Regions from separate parts of the Janthinobacterium sp. SUN137 genome, predicted to be linked through region 2. Evidence: predicted binding sites of a transcription regulator. Region 2 holds the regulator's gene; each other region holds the start of a gene.
What was found. Region 2 encodes LexA, which represses DNA repair genes until DNA is damaged. Its sites were predicted from a motif close to ACTGTATNNNNATACAGT; they were not measured.
Positions count from the first base shown of each region.

Region 1: O3298_RS01480 (PA0069 family radical SAM protein) is a predicted target of LexA. The motif match lies at 4,161-4,178, and genes of this name have one in related genera.
Region 3: O3298_RS06025 (DNA topoisomerase IV subunit B) is a predicted target of LexA. The motif match lies at 2,492-2,509, and genes of this name have one in related genera.

Region 1 is NZ_JAPWHZ010000001.1:302,125-308,826, reverse strand. It holds gene O3298_RS01500 (ABC transporter substrate-binding protein) at 1-748, shown strand, start outside; gene O3298_RS01495 (lipocalin family protein) at 769-1,281, shown strand; gene O3298_RS01490 (methyl-accepting chemotaxis protein) at 1,546-3,318, shown strand; gene O3298_RS01485 (tRNA-uridine aminocarboxypropyltransferase) at 3,405-4,112, shown strand; gene O3298_RS01480 (PA0069 family radical SAM protein) at 4,241-5,383, shown strand; gene O3298_RS01475 (hypothetical protein) at 5,592-5,768, opposite strand; gene O3298_RS01470 (S8 family serine peptidase) at 5,923-6,702, opposite strand, start outside.
Region 2 is NZ_JAPWHZ010000001.1:513,350-520,051, reverse strand. It holds gene O3298_RS02420 (cystathionine gamma-synthase family protein) at 1-1,103, shown strand, start outside; gene lexA (transcriptional repressor LexA) at 1,174-1,809, opposite strand; gene rpsF (30S ribosomal protein S6) at 2,085-2,474, shown strand; gene priB (primosomal replication protein N) at 2,495-2,794, shown strand; gene rpsR (30S ribosomal protein S18) at 2,820-3,110, shown strand; gene rplI (50S ribosomal protein L9) at 3,138-3,593, shown strand; gene O3298_RS02390 (replicative DNA helicase) at 3,729-5,114, shown strand; gene O3298_RS02385 (DUF47 domain-containing protein) at 5,209-5,835, shown strand; gene O3298_RS02380 (inorganic phosphate transporter) at 5,878-6,702, shown strand, end outside.
Region 3 is NZ_JAPWHZ010000001.1:1,318,719-1,325,420, reverse strand. It holds gene O3298_RS06030 (molecular chaperone HscC) at 1-415, opposite strand, end outside; gene O3298_RS06025 (DNA topoisomerase IV subunit B) at 415-2,412, opposite strand; gene kdpF (K(+)-transporting ATPase subunit F) at 2,876-2,965, shown strand; gene kdpA (potassium-transporting ATPase subunit KdpA) at 2,965-4,770, shown strand; gene kdpB (potassium-transporting ATPase subunit KdpB) at 4,780-6,702, shown strand, end outside.

The DNA of each region.
Region 1 (6,702 bases), 210 kb from region 2:
CGCGCGGGCCGGCACTGCGGTGCCGCTGGTGATTTACGGCGACGACGACTATCCGCCGTACTCCTACGTTGAAAACGGCCAGCTGAAAGGCATTTATACGGAGATCGTGCACGAAGCGGCGCAATCGATGCCGCAGTATGCGGTGCAGCTGCGCCCCGTGCCCTGGAAGCGGGGCTTGCTGATGTTGCAGACGGGCGAGGCGTTTGCCCTGTATCCGCCGTATTCCTGGCGCAGCGAGCGGCCGTATGTGCGCTACTCCGTGCCGCTGCTGATGGAGCAGCTGGTGGTGCTGTGCAACCAGGACGTGCTGGCCAGGCGCAAGCTGCGGCAATGGCCCGCCGATTACGGCGGCCTGCACATCGGCGTGAACGCCGGTTTCCTGCCGGGCGACGCGGGGTTGATGGCGTCCCTGCGCGCTGAAAAAATCGTGCTCGACCCCGCCAAGGGCACGCGCACGAATTTGCTCAAGCTGATGCGCGGACGCATCGATTGCTATGTCAGCGACCGCCTGTCGGCGCAGTGGGAATTGCAGCGCATCCGGCGCGAGGGGCCGCCGGGCACGCCGATGCAGGCAATCGAGGAAACGGCGCAGCTGGCCAGCCAGCAAGGCCACCTGGGTTTTACGGCGCAACGGCCTGCCGCCTATCCTTATCGCGATGACTTTATCGCACAATTCAATGCGTCCATCGTGCGCATGCAAAATAGCGGCGCGATCCGCCGCATCGTCGACCGCGCGCTGCAACCCTGATTCCAGCTATGGAGAAGACCATGAAAAAATTGCTGTTCCTGAGTGTGCTCGTGCTGGCCGGCTGCGTGGGCCACCCCGACAATATTGTGCCTGTCAGTCACTTCGACACGACCCGCTATCTGGGAAAATGGTATGAGATCGCGCGCCTCGACCATTCGTTCGAGCGGGGCCTGAGCCAGGTGACGGCCGATTACAGCCTGCGCCAGGATGGCGGCCTGAAAGTGCTCAACCGCGGCTACAAGGATGCGGATGCGAAGTGGAAGGAAGCGGAAGGCAAGGCGTATTTCGTGGACAAGAAAGACGTGGGCTACCTGAAAGTGTCGTTTTTCGGCCCCTTCTATGGTTCCTACATCGTCTTCGACCTCGACCAGCAAAATTACAGCTATTCCATGATCAGCGGCCCGGACAAGTCGTACTTCTGGCTGTTGTCGCGCACGCCCACCATGGACCCTGCCTTGCAGCAACGCCTGATCGAGAAAGCCGGCGGCCTGGGTTTTGACACGTCAAAATTGATCTATGTGAAGCAAAACTGACCTTGCTTGCCTGCTGCCCGTTCGTGGCGGCAAAGCGCCTTCTGGTTGTTGCTTTTCTGCATGTTATTTCTTGCAATACCACTCTGATTCACTCACAATCTGCTCCAAAGTAGTGCGCTGCGGCGCGCTGCCATTCCGGTGGCGACGTTCGCGTTGCGCCACCGCTCGTGATTGCCGCACGGCAGATGGCTGCTATATTGGTACGTAGCAGTAGGTCGGTTTCGTGGCGTCTGTGCATCGTTTTCTTCAGATAGGAATCACGCAATGAAAAACCTCAAAATCGGCGTACGTCTCGGTGGCGGTTTTGCCGCCGTCCTGTTCCTGTTGACCAGCCTGACCGTGGTGGGCATCGTGCAGATGCAAAGCGCCAGCAAGGAAACCGATGCGCTCGTCAACGTCAAGGTGCGCAATGAGCGCCTGATCGCCGAGTGGACCAAGGTCATCGAGGTCAACGCGGCGCGCACGGCGGCCGCCTGGAAAGTCAGCGATCCCGAACACCAGAAACAGTTTGAACAGGAAATGGCGGTCTCGTCTGCACGCGCCACGGAAATCCAGAACGATATCGGCAAGAGCGAGTTGAACACGGACGAGCAGGCGCTGTACCAGGAAGTATTGAGCACGCGCAAGGCCTACACGGAAGTGCGCAAGAATGTGTTCAAGGCCAAGAATGCGGGCGACCTGGAACTGGGCAAGCGCCTGTACGAAGGCGACATGGCCGTCAAGCGCGACATCTACCTGGCGTCGCTGAAGAAGCTGGAATTGCTGGAAGCCAAATTGCTCGATGAAACGGCCGCGCAAATCCGTTCGCGCTACGAAAATGGCCGCATGCTGCTGATCTCGCTGGGCGTGGTGGCCATCTTGCTGGGCATCGCCTGCGCCTACTGGATCACGCGCTCGATCACGCGTCCCATCACGCGTGCCGTCGAGGTGGCGGAAGCCGTTTCCGCTGGCGACCTGACCAGCCATATCGTCGTGGAAAGCCGCGACGAGACGGGGCAATTGATGCATGCGCTGAAAAACATGAACGATAAACTGGTGAGTATCGTGGGCCAGGTGCGCGCCGGTACCGAATCGATCAGCACGGCGTCGAGCGAAATTGCCGCCGGCAACCTGGACTTGTCGTCACGCACGGAAGAGCAGGCCAGCTCGCTGGAAGAGACGGCGTCGTCCATGGAAGAGCTGACCTCCACCGTGAAACTCAACGCGGACAATGCGCGCAGCGCCAACCAGCTGGCCATCGACGCCTCGCAGATCGCCAGCAAGGGCGGCGTGGTGGTGTCGGAAGTGGTCAGCACCATGGGCTCGATCAACGATTCCTCGCGCAAGATTGTCGACATCATCAGCGTCATCGACGCCATCGCCTTCCAGACGAATATCCTGGCCCTGAACGCGGCCGTGGAAGCGGCCAGGGCTGGTGAACAGGGCCGTGGCTTTGCCGTCGTGGCCTCTGAAGTGCGCAACCTGGCGCAGCGCTCCAGCGCGGCAGCCAAGGAAATCAAGGGCTTGATCGACGATTCCGTGCAAAAGGTCGAGGCCGGTTCGCAACTGGTGGACAAGGCGGGCCGCACCATGGACGAGATCGTGCAAAGCATCAGTCACGTGACGCAGATCATGAACCAGATCACCGACGCCAGCGATGAACAGCGCGCCGGCATCGAGCAAGTCAACCAGGCCATCGGCCAGATGGACCAGGTGACGCAGCAAAACGCGGCCCTGGTGGAAGAAGCGGCCGCGGCGGCCGAATCCATGCAGGAACAGGCGGCCAGGCTGGCCGAGGTCGTGGGCGTGTTCAAGCTCGATGCCACGCAGCAATATGCTGCCGCCCGTAGCAGCCCGTCCGTGACGGCGCCTGCGCCAGTAGCGGCTGCCACGCGAGCCGCCACGCAGCCTGCCATGCGACGCGCGCCAGCATCCCGCGCGCCAGCACCCGCCGTGACCGCAAACTCGCCGGACAAGGCGGCGCAAGCGGACGCGGTGCGCGCACGCACGCCGAAGACGCCGGTGGCCTCGGGCGCCGACGAATGGGAAGAGTTTTAAGCACGGATTCTTAAGCGCAGTTTCCCCCTTGGCATGGCGCGGGCGCTACAATCGCGGCTTGAAGACAGCCGCGAACGCGCTCCGCCATGACCACCCGCCGTACCTCCAGCCTTAGCTCAAGCCTTAGCTCAAGCCATCCCGCCAGCCCTGGCGCTGCATCGTCCTCCCTGGCTGAACCGGCCAAACGCGCGCGCTGCCCAGCCTGCCTGCGCGCCGTCTCCAGCTGCATCTGCCGCTGGATCGCCCCCGTTTCCCACGCGGTGGAAGTGCTGATCCTGCAGCATCCGCTGGAAGTTCACAATGCCAAGGGCAGTGCCCGCCTGCTGCACTTGAGCCTGCCGAACAGCCGCATGCTGACGGGCGAGCAGTTTGCCGCCGATACGCTCGCCGAACTGCTGGCTGACAAGCACAACGTGCTGCTGTACCCGGATACGCCCGGCGACCGTTCGCTGGGCATCGCCCCGCCGCCGGCGCTCGACCCAGCCAGCTTGCTCGATCTTGCCCGCGTGCGGCTGGTGGTGCTGGACGCCACCTGGCGCAAGAGCCGCAAGATGCTGTATCTGAATCCCCCGTTGCAACAGCTGCCGCGCCTGCCCCTGCGCGACACGCCCGCATCCCATTACCTGATCCGCAAGGCGCACGCGCCAGACCAGTTATCGACCCTGGAAGCGACGTGCTATGCCCTGATGCAGTTGGAGCAGGACGCGGCCCGCTTCGTTCCCCTGATCGCGGCATTTGACGGCTTTGTCGCACAGCAGTTGAGCTATGTCATGCCGCACGGTGAAAAAGCTTGAAACGGCATCACGCCAGCCCTTGATCTTGCCCGCGCAGCGGCATAGTATACTGTACGTATATACAGTTGATGGGGCCGTTCATGAAAGCAATCATTCCAGAGCACGATGACAGCTTCGCCGGGCAAGCCATGTTGCCGCCGCAATCGCTGAAAGCCCACAAGGGCCGCGGCGCCGTGTCGAACCTGCAAGGGCGCTACGAGGTGCACGCGCGCGGCGGTTTCGATGATGGCTGGGGCGTGGGCGGCATGGATGAGGAGGGCGGGGAGGCGGGGCCTCCCACCTGGAAGACGCAGGTCAGCGACGAGCAGGCGCGCACCATTCTCACGCGCAACGCTTCGCCCGATTTGCCGTTCAACGTCTCTCTGAACCCGTACCGGGGTTGCGAACACGGTTGCATTTATTGCTTTGCCCGCCCTACGCACAGCTATCTGGGCCTGTCGCCGGGCCTGGACTTCGAAAGCCGCATCTACGCCAAGGTGAACGCCCCCGAACTCTTGCGCCGCGAACTGGCCAAGCCCTCATATGTGCCCGAACCGATCGCCCTGGGCGTGAACACGGATGCATATCAGCCGTGCGAACGCGAACGGCAACTGACGCGGCGCGTGCTGGAAGTGCTGCACGAGTGCGACCACCCCGTGGCGCTGATCACGAAATCGTCGCTGATCGAGCGCGATATCGACATTCTGGCGCCGATGGCGGCCAGGCGCCTGGCCGCCGTGGCCGTCACTGTCACCACGCTCGACCCGGCCATCGCGCGCACCCTGGAACCGCGCGCGGCCGCTCCGGCGCGGCGGCTGCGCACCATCCGCACCCTGACGGAGGCGGGCATCCCCGTGGGCGTGAGCATCGCGCCCATCATCCCGTTCGTGACGGAACCGGAAATCGAGCAGCTGCTCGAAGCCGTGCGCGACGCGGGCGCCATCCACGCCCATTACGTGGTGCTGCGCCTGCCGTGGGAAGTGAGCCCGCTGTTCCAGCAATGGCTGGAAGCGCACTTCCCGGAACGGGCCCAGCGCGTGATGAACCGGGTGCGCGAAATGCGTGGCGGCAAGGATTACGACAGCGCGTTCGGTACGCGCATGCGGGGCGAAGGCGTGTGGGCTGACCTCATCCGCCAGCGTTTCGAGAAAGCCGTGCACCGGCTGGGCTTGCACGGCAAGGGCGGCCGCTTCAAGCAGCTCGATTGCACGCAGTTCCGCCGGCCGCTGGTGGTGCCGCCGCTGGGCGCAAAAGTAAAAAAAGGTAATGCGGGGCAGCTGGATTTGTTTTAGCGCAAGCAGTGCGGGGCGCGCGCTTGTGCGTTGACACGGGCACGCGCAAGGGCATGCGCGCTGCGCGAAACAGGCGGGTTTGGTGGCGAGTCGCATCGCCGTCCTGCTTCCGTCGGGGGGGATGCCGGCAGGGGGAGCGGGCGACGAGAAACTCATCGCCCGCAGGCATGCCGGGCTTAGCCGGAACGGCTCGATCTTGCTGACTGGATCAGCAAACGGTGCTGGCGCAAGCAGCCAGGCAGAGTTGCTGTGCGATGCCGCTCAAGGCGCCGCAAGCCGCTTTGCACAGGGTGCAGGGAATGCCGGAAGGGGCGACACCCTGGCTGATGGCGGAGATGCTGGGGCTGCGTTGTACGGCTTTGGCTTGCAATGGCAGATTGTTCATTTTAAAACTCCTTGTGGTGGCGCCGCCGCGGGCAACGGCAATGGGTGTGCGTACCGAAGTACGGTGCTGATCGTTTCCCGCCAACGACCGTATGCTGAAGCGCGTGCACGCATCGCTGCGCCCACGAGCCCCGACAATTCAAATGCTGTTGACGTTAGCGTTGCGACCAGTAGCGCACTGCGCCGACGCTGACCGGTATCACATCGCTGACGTCGACGGCGAAGCGGGCGACCGTGTTGGCTACCTGCAGGTTTTCCGGGTTGAAGAAGGTCATGATGATGTCGTAGCACTCGGAGCCCGGGCGGCACACGGGACTCTGTTGCACGACGATGGTATCGAGCTGCATGCCCGTGGTCTTGGCCAGCATTTCCGCCGCTTGCATGGCATTCGTGGCCGAGAAGTTGAGCGCGCGGTCCATGCCCGTGACGCCCAGGTTGCGGAAGTCGTAATAGATGCGGTTCAGGAAGTTTTCCAGGCGCGCGCCCGTGTTGCTGCTGTTGATGTCCAGGCTGTCCTGCACCGCCATCAGGCTGTCGATCAGCTGCGGCACATTCCAGCTGAACATGCCCCGGATGGCCGGCTGGATCACGGGAACGACCTGGCCGGACATCAGCCTGGCGGCGCCCGAGATTACGCCTGGAAACGAATTCATGACGACGAGGCCATCGATGGTGCCGACATAGGCCTCGAACAGCAGTTCATAGGTCATGTCGGCATACGGACCGACGGGGACGACCGCGTAAATCGGCGTGGCGTCCAGGTTGACGGTCCAGGTCAGCGATTGGCGGAAATATGGCTTTGCGCGCAGGAATTCGATCAATTGCTGCGGATCGCTCGGATTGTCCCTGCCTGGTGGCATGGCCTGGACGAAGGAATCGCGGCGCGCTTCGCTGCCGAAGTCGACGCCCAGGTTGCCCAGCGCATACACCAGGGT
Region 2 (6,702 bases):
CCGTGTTCCAGGGCAAGGAACCGGGTTTCCGCTATGGCCGCCAGGGCAATCCGACCGTTTCCGCGCTGGAAGACAAGGTCAACAAGATGGAAGACGGCGTGGCGACCCTGTGCTTCGCCACCGGCATGGGCGCCATCGGTGCCGTGGTGCAATCCTTGCTGCGCGCGGGCGACCATGTCGTGTCGTCGGCCTTTTTGTTTGGCAACACCAACAGCCTGTGGCAAACGGTGACGGGGCAGGGCATCGCCGTGTCGTTCGTCGACGCCACCGATGTGGCCAATGTGGCGGCCGCCATCACGCCGGCCACGCGGATTGTTTTCGTGGAAACTATTGCCAATCCGCGCACGCAGATCGCCGACCTTAAGAAGATCGGTGACTTGTGCCGCGAGAAGGGCATCCTGTACATCGTCGACAATACGATGACGACGCCATACCTGTTCCGTCCCAAAGCCGTGGGCGCGGGCCTGGTGGTCAATGCCTTGACGAAATCCATCGGCGGCCACGGCAATGCGCTAGGCGGCAGCTTGACGGACACGGGCGTGTTCGACTGGACGCAGTATCCGAACATTTTCGAGAATTACAAGAAGGCGGCGCCCGCACAGTGCGGCATCGCGCAAATCCGCGCCAAGGCCTTGCGCGACTTTGGCGCCTCCCTGGGGCCGGAAGCGGCGCACCATATCGCCGTCGGCGCGGAAACCATGGCCTTGCGCATGGACCGCACCTGCTCGAACGCCCTGGCGCTGGCCACCATGCTGGCCGCCGACCCGAGAGTGGCCGCCGTGCATTACCCGGGCCTGGCGTCGCACCCGCAGCACGCGCTGGCGACGGACTTGTTCCGCAGCTATGGCTCGCTGTTCAGCTTTGAATTGAAGGATGGCATCGACTGCTTCGATTTCCTCAATCGCCTCAATCTTGCCATTCCCGCCAGCAACCTTGGTGACACGCGCACCCTCGTCATTCCCGTCGCCCACACGATTTTCTATGAGATGGGCGCCGAGCGTCGCGCCAGCATGGGCATCGCCGAATCCCTGATCCGCGTCTCCGTCGGCATCGAGGATGAGGCCGATTTGCTGGGCGACTTCAAAAATGCGCTGGACGCCTAAACAGCCGCGCAGCATGTAAAAAGGGCCGCAACAGCCATGCTGTTGCGGCCCTTTCTTTAGCTGCAGCGATTTAATGCCAGCTGCGCATCAGGCCGACAGCCAGCCCTTCCAGGGCAAACTCATCTTCCGGCGACACGGTGATCACCTTGAAGTCCGGGTTTTCCGGCAGCAATTCGATGACGGAACCCGTCTTCTTGTAGCGCTTGACTGTCACTTCGTCGCCGATGCGGGCCACGACGATCTGGCCATTCTTGGCGCTGTCGACTTTCTTGACGGCCAACAAATCGCCATCCATGATGCCGGCGTCGCGCATGGACCAGCCGCGCACCTTCAGCAGGAAGTCGGGCTTGGCCGAAAACAGGGCCGGGTCGACGTTGTAGCTCGCTTCCAGGTTTTCCTGCGCCAGGATGGGCGAACCGGCCGCTACCCGGCCGATCAGGGGCAGCGACATCAGCAGCGCTGCCGGCACCTTCGACGGCAGCGCTTCGGCGGCGGCGCCGATCAGGCGGATGCCGCGCGAGGTGCCGGGCGAAATCTCGATCGCGCCCTTGCGGGCCAGGGCCTGCAAATGCTCTTCGGCCGCGTTGGCCGATTTGAAACCCAGTTCATTGGCGATTTCGGCACGGGTGGGAGGGAAGCCCGTGTTTTCAATCGCGTCCTTGATCAGGTTCAGGATTTGTTCTTGTCGTGCTGTCAGCTTGATCATGAGCGGTGGGTGCATACTAAAATGCTGTCTATATGAACAGTCTGTATTTTTGTACAGTATCGCCCACTATGCAAGGGGATTTCCGTGTTTTAGGCGAATTTCGCAAGAAATACTTGTCCACGGGCGGAAAGCACGGTGGCGCGCGGGCTTTTCGGGCCGATGTGGAAGGAATGATTGAAACGTTTGCAAAAGGCGGTTATAATCTTCGGCTGACCTTCCCACACCCGTCTTGACGCCGGGGTGGGCGATTATCAATCCGACCTGAAGGAGTTTGCATGCGTCATTATGAAATAGTCTTTATCGTCCATCCGGACCAAAGCGAGCAAGTGCCCGCGATGATCGAACGCTACAAAGCCAGCGTAACCACCCGCGGCGGTTCGGTTCACCGCGTGGAAGATTGGGGCCGCCGTCAAATGGCTTACTCGATCCAAAAGCTGCCTAAAGCACACTACATCTGCCTGAACATCGAATGCGACAACGAGACCCTGGTCGAGTTGGAAACAGCATTCAAATTCAATGATGCCGTGTTGCGTCACCTGACCGTTAAAATGAAGAAAGCTGAAACAGCTCCTTCGCCGATGATGAAATCGGTACAACGCGAAGACGCGGCCAAAAGCCACCGCACCGAAGCACCAGCAGCCGCTCCAGCCGCAGCAGCAGCTTAATTCTTGACCAGGATCGTGCGCTGAACCAGCTACAAGTAACCGCCATCATTGCCGAGCGCGAAATATTGCGCTATACCCCGGCAGGGCTGCCGATTGTGAATGCAGTATTGCAACACAGTTCGCAGCAGATGGAAGCAGGAATTGCCCGTTTGACCGAGTTTGATGTTGCCGCGCTAGCCGCTGGCGAAATCTCAGGCCGGTTCAGCCAGGCAAGCTTGGGCGGGGTGTATCAGTTCACGGGTTTCCTGGCCAGGAAGAGCCGCAACAGCAAGAGTTTGGTGTTTCACATCATTGATTTTAGTGCAGTCAATTCTGACTAGCGCATTTTAGATACAGGAGCCTGACATGGCATTCGGTAAAAAGTTCGACAAAAATAAGCTCAAGCTTAAAGAAAAACGCAAACAGCAAAACCCGTTGTTCAAACGCAAGAAGTTCTGCCGCTTCACCGCAGCTCACGTTGAGCAAGTCGACTACAAAGACGTCGACACGCTGAAAGACTTCGTCCAAGAAAACGGCAAGATCATGCCAGCACGCCTGACCGGTACCAAAGCGCATTACCAGCGCCAAGTTGACACCGCAATCAAGCGCGCTCGCTTCCTCGCGCTGCTGCCATACACCGATCTGCACCACGCTTAATCGGTCAGATATTCCTGGAGAAGAACTATGCAAATCATTCTGTTAGAAAAAGTTGTTAACGTCGGTAACCTCGGCGAAGTCGTCAAAGTCAAAGACGGTTACGCACGTAACTTCCTGATCCCGCAACGCCTGGCACGTCGTGCTACGGCAACCGCTGTGGCTGAATTCGAAGTCAAGCGCGCCGAACTGGAAAAAGCTGCTGCCGCTAAACTGGCCGCATCGCAAGCCCAGGGCGAAAAACTGAGCGGCCTGACCGTTCAAGTTGCTCAAAAAGCTGGTGTGGATGGCCGTCTGTTCGGTTCCGTCACCAACTTCGACATCGCTGAAGCGCTGACCAAGCAAGGTTTTGCTGTTGAAAAAGCACAAATCCGCATGCCTACCGGCCCGCTGAAGATCGTTGGCGAGCACAACGTTTCGGTTGCTCTGCACACCGACGTGGTTGTGGAAGTTGTTATCGCTGTCGTTCCAGACGCGAACGCGTAATCGTCTGCGGGCCTGGCCCGCAAGCGTTGCCGCACTATGAAAAGCCGGGTTCGCCCGGCTTTTTTGTGGCCTTTTTTTCGCTCAATTTCAGCCCTTTATTTTTGCCAGCACGCCGAAGCGGGTATAATTCGCGCCATGAACGCCCCCTCTGATCCGCAACTGGATTCCCTCCGTATTCCGCCGCATTCGATCGAAGCAGAACAATCCGTTATCGGTGGTCTGCTGCGCGACAATGCCGCATATGACCGCATCGCCGACTTCATGCATGCGGAGGATTTCTATCGCTATGACCATCGCATCATCTTCGAGCAAATCGTCAAGATGGTTAACGCTTCCAAGCCAGCCGATGTCATTACTGTTTTTGAAACCCTGACCCAGCTCGGCAAGGCCGATGATGTGGGCGGACTCGCTTACCTGAACGCCATGGCGCAAAACACGCCATCGGCCGCGAACATCCGGCGCTACGCCGAGATCGTGCGCGACCGCGGCGTGCTGCGTAAACTCATCACCGTCGCCGACGATATCTCCGGCACGGCCTTCAGCCCGCAGGGCAAGGAAGTCAAGCAGATGCTTGACGAGGCCGAATCGAAGATTTTCGCCATCGCCGAAGAGGGCGCGCGCGGCGCCCAGGGCTGGACCGCCATCCAGCCCCTGCTGACGCAAGTGGTCGAGCGCATCGACGAACTGTACAGCCGCGACAACCAGAGTGAAATCACGGGCGTGCCCACGGGTTTCATCGACCTCGACCGCATGACCTCGGGTCTGCAGCCGGGCGACCTGGTGATCGTGGCGGGCCGTCCGTCGATGGGCAAGACGGCGTTTTCCGTCAACATCGGCGAAAACGTGGCCATCGACAGCGGCTTGCCCGTGGCCGTGTTCTCGATGGAGATGGGCGGCGCCCAGCTGGCCATGCGTATGCTCGGCTCCGTCGGACAGCTCGACCAGCATCGCCTGCGCACGGGCCGCCTGAACGACGAAGACTGGCCGCGCCTGACGAATGCGATCCAGAAGATGAACGACGCGCAGTTGTACATCGATGAAACGCCGGCCTTGAATTCCATCGAGTTGCGCGCCCGATCGCGCCGTTTGTCGCGTCAATGCGGCAAGCTGGGCCTGATCATCGTCGATTACTTGCAGCTGATGTCGGCCAATACGCCGGGCGACAACCGCGCCACGGAGATTTCCGAGATTTCACGGGGCTTGAAAGGCCTGGCGAAAGAACTCGGTTGCCCCGTGATTGCGCTGTCCCAGCTGAACCGCTCGCTGGAGCAACGCCCGAACAAACGTCCTGTCATGTCCGACTTGCGCGAATCGGGCGCTATTGAGCAGGATGCCGACGTGATCCTGTTCATTTACCGCGACGAGGTGTATAACCCCGACTCGCCGGACAAGGGAACGGCCGAAATCATCATCGGTAAACAACGTAACGGTCCAATCGGCAGCATCCGCCTCACCTTCATGGGGCAGTACACCAAATTTGGCAATTACAGTGGTGGCCTGGCGCTTTACCAAGGCGACTAACACAGCAGCACTGATATTCCATTGGCCGCCCCTTCATCAAAAGGGGCGGCTTTCTGTAGTAAATAACACGACTCAATGCTTAACGGAGAATGACATGTTTGGACGCTTGATGCCCACTGAGGGCAAGTTTTTTGAATTGTTTAACCAGCACGCGGAATTGTGCGTCAAGGGCGCCAAAGAGATGCTCGGCCTGATGACCAATTTCGATGACCTGGAAAACCGCGTGCATGCGATCGAAAGCATCGAGAAACAGGCGGACAAAGTCACCTACGCCACCGTGGAAATGCTGCACAAGACCTTCATCACGCCGATCGACCGCGATGACATCCATCAGCTGATCACGCGCCAGGACGATATCCTCGACCTGCTGGAAGATGCGGCGCAAACCGTCTCGCTGTACGACCTGAAGGCCGTCACGCCGGAAGCCAAGCGCTTGGCCGAACTGGTACTGGCCTGTACCGAAAAAGTGCGCGACGCCGTCGCCATGCTGCACAACATGGACAACTCGCGCAAGATCGTCGCCATCTGCGAAGAGATCGACCGCCTGGAATCGGACGCCGACCACGTGATGCGCGCCGCCATGTCCAAGCTGTTCCGCGACGAGCCGGACGTGCGCAACCTGATCAAGCTGAAAGCGATCTACGAAATTCTGGAAACCGTGACCGACCGTTGCGAAGATGTGTCCAATATTATCGAAGGCATCATCGTCGAAAACGCGTAAGCGTTGGGCCTGTCCTGAACCAGAATCAGAAAAGAAACTACAATGACCATACAAATCAGCATCTACGTGCTAGGCCTGTTGATCGTCCTCGCACTGCTGTTTGACTTCATGAACGGCTTCCACGATGCCGCCAACGCGATCGCCACGGTGGTCTCGACGGGCGTATTGAAACCGCAGACCGCGGTTGCCATGGCCGCCACGTTCAACTTCGTCGCCATCTTCGTGTTCCACCAGCTGACCGTGGCCGCCACGGTGGGAAAGGGGACCATTGACCCGGCGGTGATCGACCAGTACGTGATCTTCGGCGCGCTGATGGGCGCCATCTTCTGGAATTTGTTTACCTGGTACTACGGGATTCCTTCGTCGTCCTCGCACGCGCTGATCGGCGGCTTGGTGGGCGCCGCCGTCGCCAAGTCCGGCACGGGCGCGCTGGTCGCGGCCGGCCTGTGGAAAACGGTGGCCTTCATCGTGATCGCACCGGTGCTGGGCTTTGTATTCGGTTCCATCATGATGCTGCTCGTGTCGTGGATCTTCGTGCGTTCGACGCCGCGCAAGGTCGACAAGTGGTTCCGCCGCCTGCAGCTGGTATCGGCCGCCGCCTACAGCCTGGGTCACGGCGGCAACGATGCGCAAAAAACCATCGGCATCATCTGGATGCTGCTGATCGCCGCCGGCTACTCGAGCGCGGCCGATGCCATGCCGCCGATGTGGGTCATCATCTCGTGCTACACGGCCATCAGCTTCGGCACCCTGTTCGGTGGCTGGCGCATCGTCAAGACCATGGGTCAGAAGATCACCAAGTTGAAACCGGTCGGCGGCTTCTGCGCCGAAACGGGCGGCGCGATCACCCTGTTCGTCTCGACGGCG
Region 3 (6,702 bases), 810 kb from region 2:
CGCGCAGGCCCGCCAGTTGTCCCGCGATGCGCGTGGCCTTGCGCTGCGCATCGCTGAAATACGCGGGAACCGTAATGATGGCTTCCTCGACCTCGTGCCCCAAAAAGGCTTCGGCATCTTCCTTCAGCGCGCGCAGCACCATCGACGATAGTTCTTCCGGACGGAATTGCTGCGTGCCGAGGGTGATCTTCTTTTCGCTGCCCATGTAGCGCTTGAAGACGGCCGCCGTCAGCTGCGGGTGCGTCTGCAGGCGCTCGCGCGCGGCGCGGCCCACCAGCACGGTGCCGTCGTCATCGATGCTCACGCACGACGGCGTCAGGTGTTCACTGAGCGCATTCGGGATGATGGAAGCCTTGCCGTCGCGCCAGATGGCGACCAGGCTGTTGGTGGTACCCAGGTCGATGCCGATGATCATCAGATATCCGCCTCCGCTTCATTGCCATGTTCTTCGATCCAGGCGCGGCGTCCTGCCGCTTCGCCCTTGCCCATCAACATATTGAAGCGGGAGGCCGAGGCCATGTGGTCGACTTCACCGAGCGTGACGGGCAGCAGACGGCGCGTGTCCGGGTTCATCGTCGTTTCCCACAGCTGCTCGGCGTTCATCTCGCCCAGGCCCTTGAAGCGCGAGATCGACCAGGCGCCCTGTTTCACGCCTTCCTTGCGCAGCTTGTCCTCGATGGCGAGCAGTTCGCCGTCGTCGAGCGCATAGATCTTCTGCATCGGCTTCTTGCCGCGCGCGGGCGCATCCACGCGATACAACGGCGGGCGGGCGATGCAGATGTGACCCTTGTTGATCAGGGCCGGGAAGTGCTTGAAGAAAAGCGTCAGCAGCAGTACCTGGATGTGCGAGCCGTCCACGTCTGCATCGGACAGGATGCAGATCTTGCCGTAGCGCAGGCCGGACAGGTCGGGCGAGTCGCCCACGCTGTGCGGATCGACGCCGATGGCCACGGCGATGTCGTGGATCTCGTTATTGGCGAACAGGCGGTCGCGGTCCGTTTCCCACGAATTCAAGACCTTGCCGCGCAGGGGCAGAATCGCCTGGAATTCCTTGTCGCGGCCCATCTTGGCCGAGCCGCCCGCCGAGTCGCCCTCGACGAGGAACAGTTCATTGCGCGTGATGTCCGACGATTCGCAGTCGGTCAGCTTGCCCGGCAAGACGGCGACGCCCGAGGATTTTTTCTTTTCCACTTTCTGCAGCGAGCGCTGGCGCGACTGCGCCTGCTTGATCACCAATTCGGCCAGCTTCTTGCCGTAGTCGACGTGCTGGTTCAGCCACAGTTCCAGCGGCGGCTTGGTGAAGGTCGACACGAGGCGCACGGCGTCGCGCGAGTTCAGGCGTTCCTTGATCTGGCCCTGGAATTGCGGGTCCAGCACCTTCGCCGACAGCACGAAGGAGGCGCGCGCGAATACGTCTTCCGGCAGCAATTTGACGCCTTTCGGCAGCAGCGAGTGCATTTCGACGAAGTTTTTCACGGCGCCGAACAGGCCGTCGCGCAAGCCCGATTCGTGCGTGCCGCCATTCGAGGTGGGAATCAGGTTGACATACGATTCGCGCACGATGGCGCCTTCTTCCGTCCACGCCACCACCCAGGCCGCGCCTTCGCCCTCGGCAAAGCCTTCCGAGTCCGGGCCCGCATACTGCGCGCCTTCGAACAGGGGAATCAGGGTTTCGCCATTCGATACCTGCGCCAGCGTTTCGGTCAGGTAGCCGCGCAAGCCTTCCGCGTACTGCCAGGTTTGCGTATCGCCCGTTTTCGCGTTGGTGAGGGTGACGGTCACGCCCGGCAGCAGCACGGCTTTCGAGCGCAGCAGGCGTTGCAGCTCGGTTTGCGAAATGTTCGGCGAATCAAAGTATTTGGCATCGGGCCAGGCGGTGACGCGTGTACCCGACTTCTTGCCGTCGCGCGGGGCGGGGCGGGAGCTCAGAGGCTCGATCACGTCGCCGTTGGCAAACACCATATGGTGCAAGCCGTTGCCGTCGCTTTCCTTGCGCCAGACGGTGATTTCCAGGCGCGTCGACAGCGCATTGGTGACGGACACGCCGACGCCATGCAGGCCGCCCGAGAATGCATAGGCGCCGCCCGAACCCTTGTCGAACTTGCCGCCCGCGTGCAGCCGCGTAAACACGATTTCCACCGTCGGCACGCCTTCTTCCGGGTGCAGGCCGACGGGAATGCCGCGGCCATTGTCTTCGACGGTGATGCTGCCATCCGTGTTTTGCGTCACGGCGATATGCGTGCAATGACCGCCCAGCGCCTCGTCGGAGGCATTGTCGATCACTTCCTGAATGATGTGCAGCGGATTTTCAGTGCGGGTGTACATCCCCGGGCGCTGCTTGACGGGTTCCAGTCCTTTCAGGACACGGATGGATGATTCGCTGTAGTCGGATGCTGGTTTTTTAGTGGCCATACGTGTTCAAGCTAAGTAAAGACAGTGGTTGGAACGCCAGGCCAGGGCACTGCAGGGCGCAGTGACAGCGGCGGCGATAACTGTATGAATATACAGTATATCCCGTCCAGCGTCACTGAGGGAGGGCAGTGCGGCAGGCTTGGCGTCCTTGTGCGGACGCTCGCGCATTCTATCTTGTCCCGCGAGCAATAGCGCTACTCCAGGGCAACAACAGTGCGCCGCGCGCGTGGTTTGGCGCCCATTGTGAAGGATTTTATGTGGTAAAGCGCCCGTTTTTACATCTTGTTTACAGCTGCCTCCCCAGTCTTTACGAATTTTTTAGACCCTTTTGGCTAATCTGCTCACTATCAAAACAAACCTGAATGAGGGTGGGAATGGATCTCGTGTATCTCGGCTTGATTGCCGTGTTTTTCGTCCTGGCGGCCGGCTTTGCCGTCGCCTGCGACAAATTAGGGAGCGTCAAATGAACGCGTTTTATGTGCTGGGCGCCGTCGTCTCTGCTGGCCTGCTCGTGTACCTGCTGGTGGCGCTGCTGAAGGCGGAGGAACTGTGATGACGACGCAATCGATACTGTTATTGGTGGCTTTCCTGGCCGTGCTGCTGGCCGCCGGCTATCCGCTGGGCCTGTACATGGCCAGGGTGGCCGGCGATGGCCCCGTGCGCGGCCTGGGCTGGCTGCAAAAGTTGGAAAATCTGCTGTACCGCTGGTCCGGCCTGCCCGCCGACAAGGCCATGGGCTGGAAAAGCTATGCCATCGCCCTGATCGTCTTCAATACCGTGGGCGCCGTCTTCGTCTACGGCCTGCAGCGCCTGCAGGGCTTCTTGCCCTTGAATCCCCAGGGTCTCGGCGCCGTCAGCCCCGATTCCTCGTTCAATACCACCGTCAGTTTCGTCGCCAATACCAATTGGCAGGGCTACGGCGGCGAACAGACCATGAGCTACCTGACGCAGATGCTGGGCATGGCATGCCAGAACTTCTTTTCGGCGGCCACCGGCATCGCCGTGATCTTCGCGCTGGTGCGCGGCTTCGCCTCGCGCTCGGGCAAATCGATCGGCAATTTCTGGGTCGACCTGGTGCGCTCGACCCTGTACATCCTGCTGCCGCTGTCCCTGGCCCTGTCCGTCGTTTTCATGGGCGAAGGCATGATCCAGAATTTTTCCGCGTACAAGGAAGTAACCCTGCTCGACCACGTGGCGTATGAAACGCCGAAAGTGACGGCCGATGGCCAGCCCGTGCTGGATGCGGCCGGCAAGCCCGTGATGGAAGCGCAAGTGGCGACCACGCAGACGATCGCCATGGGCCCTGTGGCGTCGCAGGAGTCGATCAAGCTGCTGGGCACGAACGGCGGCGGCTTCTTCAATGCCAATTCCTCGCACCCGTACGAAAATCCGACCGTGCTGTCGAACTTCCTGCAGATGCTGGCCATCTTCATCATTCCCGCCGGCCTGTGCTTCACGTTCGGCCGCATGGTGGGCGACCAGCGCCAGGGCTGGGCCGTGCTGGCCGCGATGACCCTGATCTTTGTCGTCATGACGGCCGGCGTGATGAGCGCCGAGCAGCAAGCCAATCCCGCCTTGCAAGGACTGGGTGTGGACCAGCAGGCCAGCAGCCTGCAATCGGGCGGCAATATGGAAGGCAAGGAAACGCGTTTCGGCATCAGCTCCTCGACCCTGTTCGCGGCAGTGACGACGGCCGCATCGTGCGGCGCCGTCAACTCCATGCACGATTCTTACATGCCCCTGGGCGGCATGGTGCCGCTGCTGCTGATGCAGTTCGGCGAAGTGATCTTCGGCGGCGTGGGCACGGGCCTGTACGGCATGCTGATGTTCGCCATCCTGGCCGTCTTCATCGCTGGCCTGATGATAGGCCGCACGCCCGAATATCTGGGCAAGAAAATCCAGGCCTATGAAATGAAGATGGTGTCGCTGGCCATCCTGATTACGCCAGCCCTCGTATTGACGGGCACGGCGATCGCCGTGATGGTCGAACCGGGCACGGTGGGCGTGGCCAATCCTGGCGCGCATGGTTTTTCCGAAATCCTCTACGCCTTCACGTCGGCGGCCAACAACAACGGCAGCGCGTTTGCCGGCCTGTCCGCCAACACGCCGTTCTACAACGTGATGCTGGCAATCGCCATGTGGTTCGGCCGCTTTGGCGTGATCGTGCCCGTGCTGGCGGTGGCCGGTTCGCTGGCGGCCAAGCAGCGCCTGTCGGCCAATGCCGGCACCATGCCCACGCACGGCCCCATGTTCATCGGCTTGCTGATCGGCGTTGTCGTGCTGGTCGGCGTATTGAATTACGTTCCCGCGCTGGCCCTGGGCCCGATCGTCGAACACCTGCAACTTTTCATCAAATAAGAGGCTACCATGTCACGCACAAGCCTGACTTTGTTCGATTCCGCACTGATCGGCCCCGCCGTCGTCGATGCGTTCAAAAAACTCGACCCCCGCACGCAGTGGCGCAGCCCCGTGATGTTCGTCGTCTACGTGGGCAGCATCATCACGACCCTGCTGGCCATCCAGGCCCTGAACGGCCAGGGTGAAGCGCCATTCGGCTTCATCGTCGCCGTCGCCGTGTGGCTGTGGTTTACCGTGCTGTTCGCGAACTTCGCCGAAGCGCTGGCCGAAGGCCGCAGCAAGGCGCAGGCGGCGTCCCTGCGCGCCCTCAAGCAAACGGTGATGGCAAAGAAAATGCAGACGCCGAAATACGGCACTTCCTGGCTGCCCACGCCGGCCACCGACCTGCGTAAGGGCATGACGGTGCTGGTCGAGGCGGGCGACGTCATTCCCGCAGACGGCGAAGTGACGGCCGGCGTGGCCTCTGTCGACGAAAGCGCCATCACGGGTGAATCGGCGCCCGTCATCCGCGAATCGGGCGGCGATTTTTCCGCCGTGACGGGCGGCACCCGCGTGCTGTCGGACTGGCTGCTGGTGCGCGTTTCCGTCAATCCGGGCGAAGCCTTCATCGACCGCATGATCGCCATGGTCGAAGGCGCCAAGCGCCAGAAAACGCCGAATGAGATCGCCCTGACGATTTTGCTCGTCGCCCTGTCGATCGTCTTCCTGATCGTCACCGTGACCTTGCTGCCGTATTCGCTGTTTTCCGTGGCGGCGGCCGGCAGTGGCACGCCGGTGACCATCACCGTGCTGATCGCGTTGCTGGTGTGCCTGATCCCGACCACCATCGGCGGTCTGTTGTCCGCCATCGGCGTGGCCGGCATGAGCCGCATGATGCAGGCCAATGTGATCGCCACGTCGGGCCGCGCCGTGGAAGCGGCCGGCGACGTGGACGTGCTGCTGCTGGATAAAACGGGCACCATCACCCTGGGCAATCGCCAGGCGTCGAGTTTTGTACCAGCACCCGGCGTAACGGAGCAGCAGTTGGCCGATGCGGCGCAACTGGCCTCCCTGGCCGATGAAACGCCGGAAGGGCGCAGCATCGTCGTGCTGGCCAAGCAGAAGTTCAATATCCGCGAACGCGAGATGGCCAGCCTGCACGCCACCTTCGTGCCGTTCACGGCGCAGACGCGCATGAGTGGCGTGGACATTCCCGGCGAACAGCAGGTGCGCCAGCTGCGCAAGGGCGCGGCCGATTCCATGAAAAAATATGTGGAAGCGCTGGGCCAGCCGTATCCGGCGGAGGTGGGGCGCGCCGTCGACGACATCGCGCGCCGCGGCAGCACGCCGCTGGTGGTGGTCGACGATGGCCGCGTCATGGGCGCCGTGGAGCTGAAGGATATCGTCAAGGGCGGCATCAAGGAGCGTTTCGCGGAATTGCGCCGCATGGGCATCAAGACCGTCATGATCACGGGTGACAACAAGCTGACGGCCGCGGCGATTGCCGCCGAAGCGGGCGTGGACGATTTCCTCGCCGAGGCGACGCCGGAAGACAAGCTGAAACTCATCCGCAGCTACCAGTCCGAAGGCCGTCTCGTCGCGATGACGGGCGACGGCACCAACGACGCACCCGCACTGGCGCAGGCCGACGTGGCCGTGGCCATGAATTCCGGCACGCAGGCTGCGAAGGAGGCGGGCAATATGGTCGACCTGGACTCGAACCCGACCAAGCTGCTGGAAATCGTTGAAATCGGCAAGCAGATGCTGATGACGCGCGGTTCGCTGACGACGTTCTCGATTTCGAACGACATCGCCAAGTACTTCGCCATCATCCCGGCCGCCTTCGTGGGCACCTATCCGCAATTGAAGGCGCTGGACATCATGCACCTGGCCAGCCCTGCGTCGGCCATCATGTCGGCCGTGATCTTCAATGCCTTGATCATCGTCGTGCTG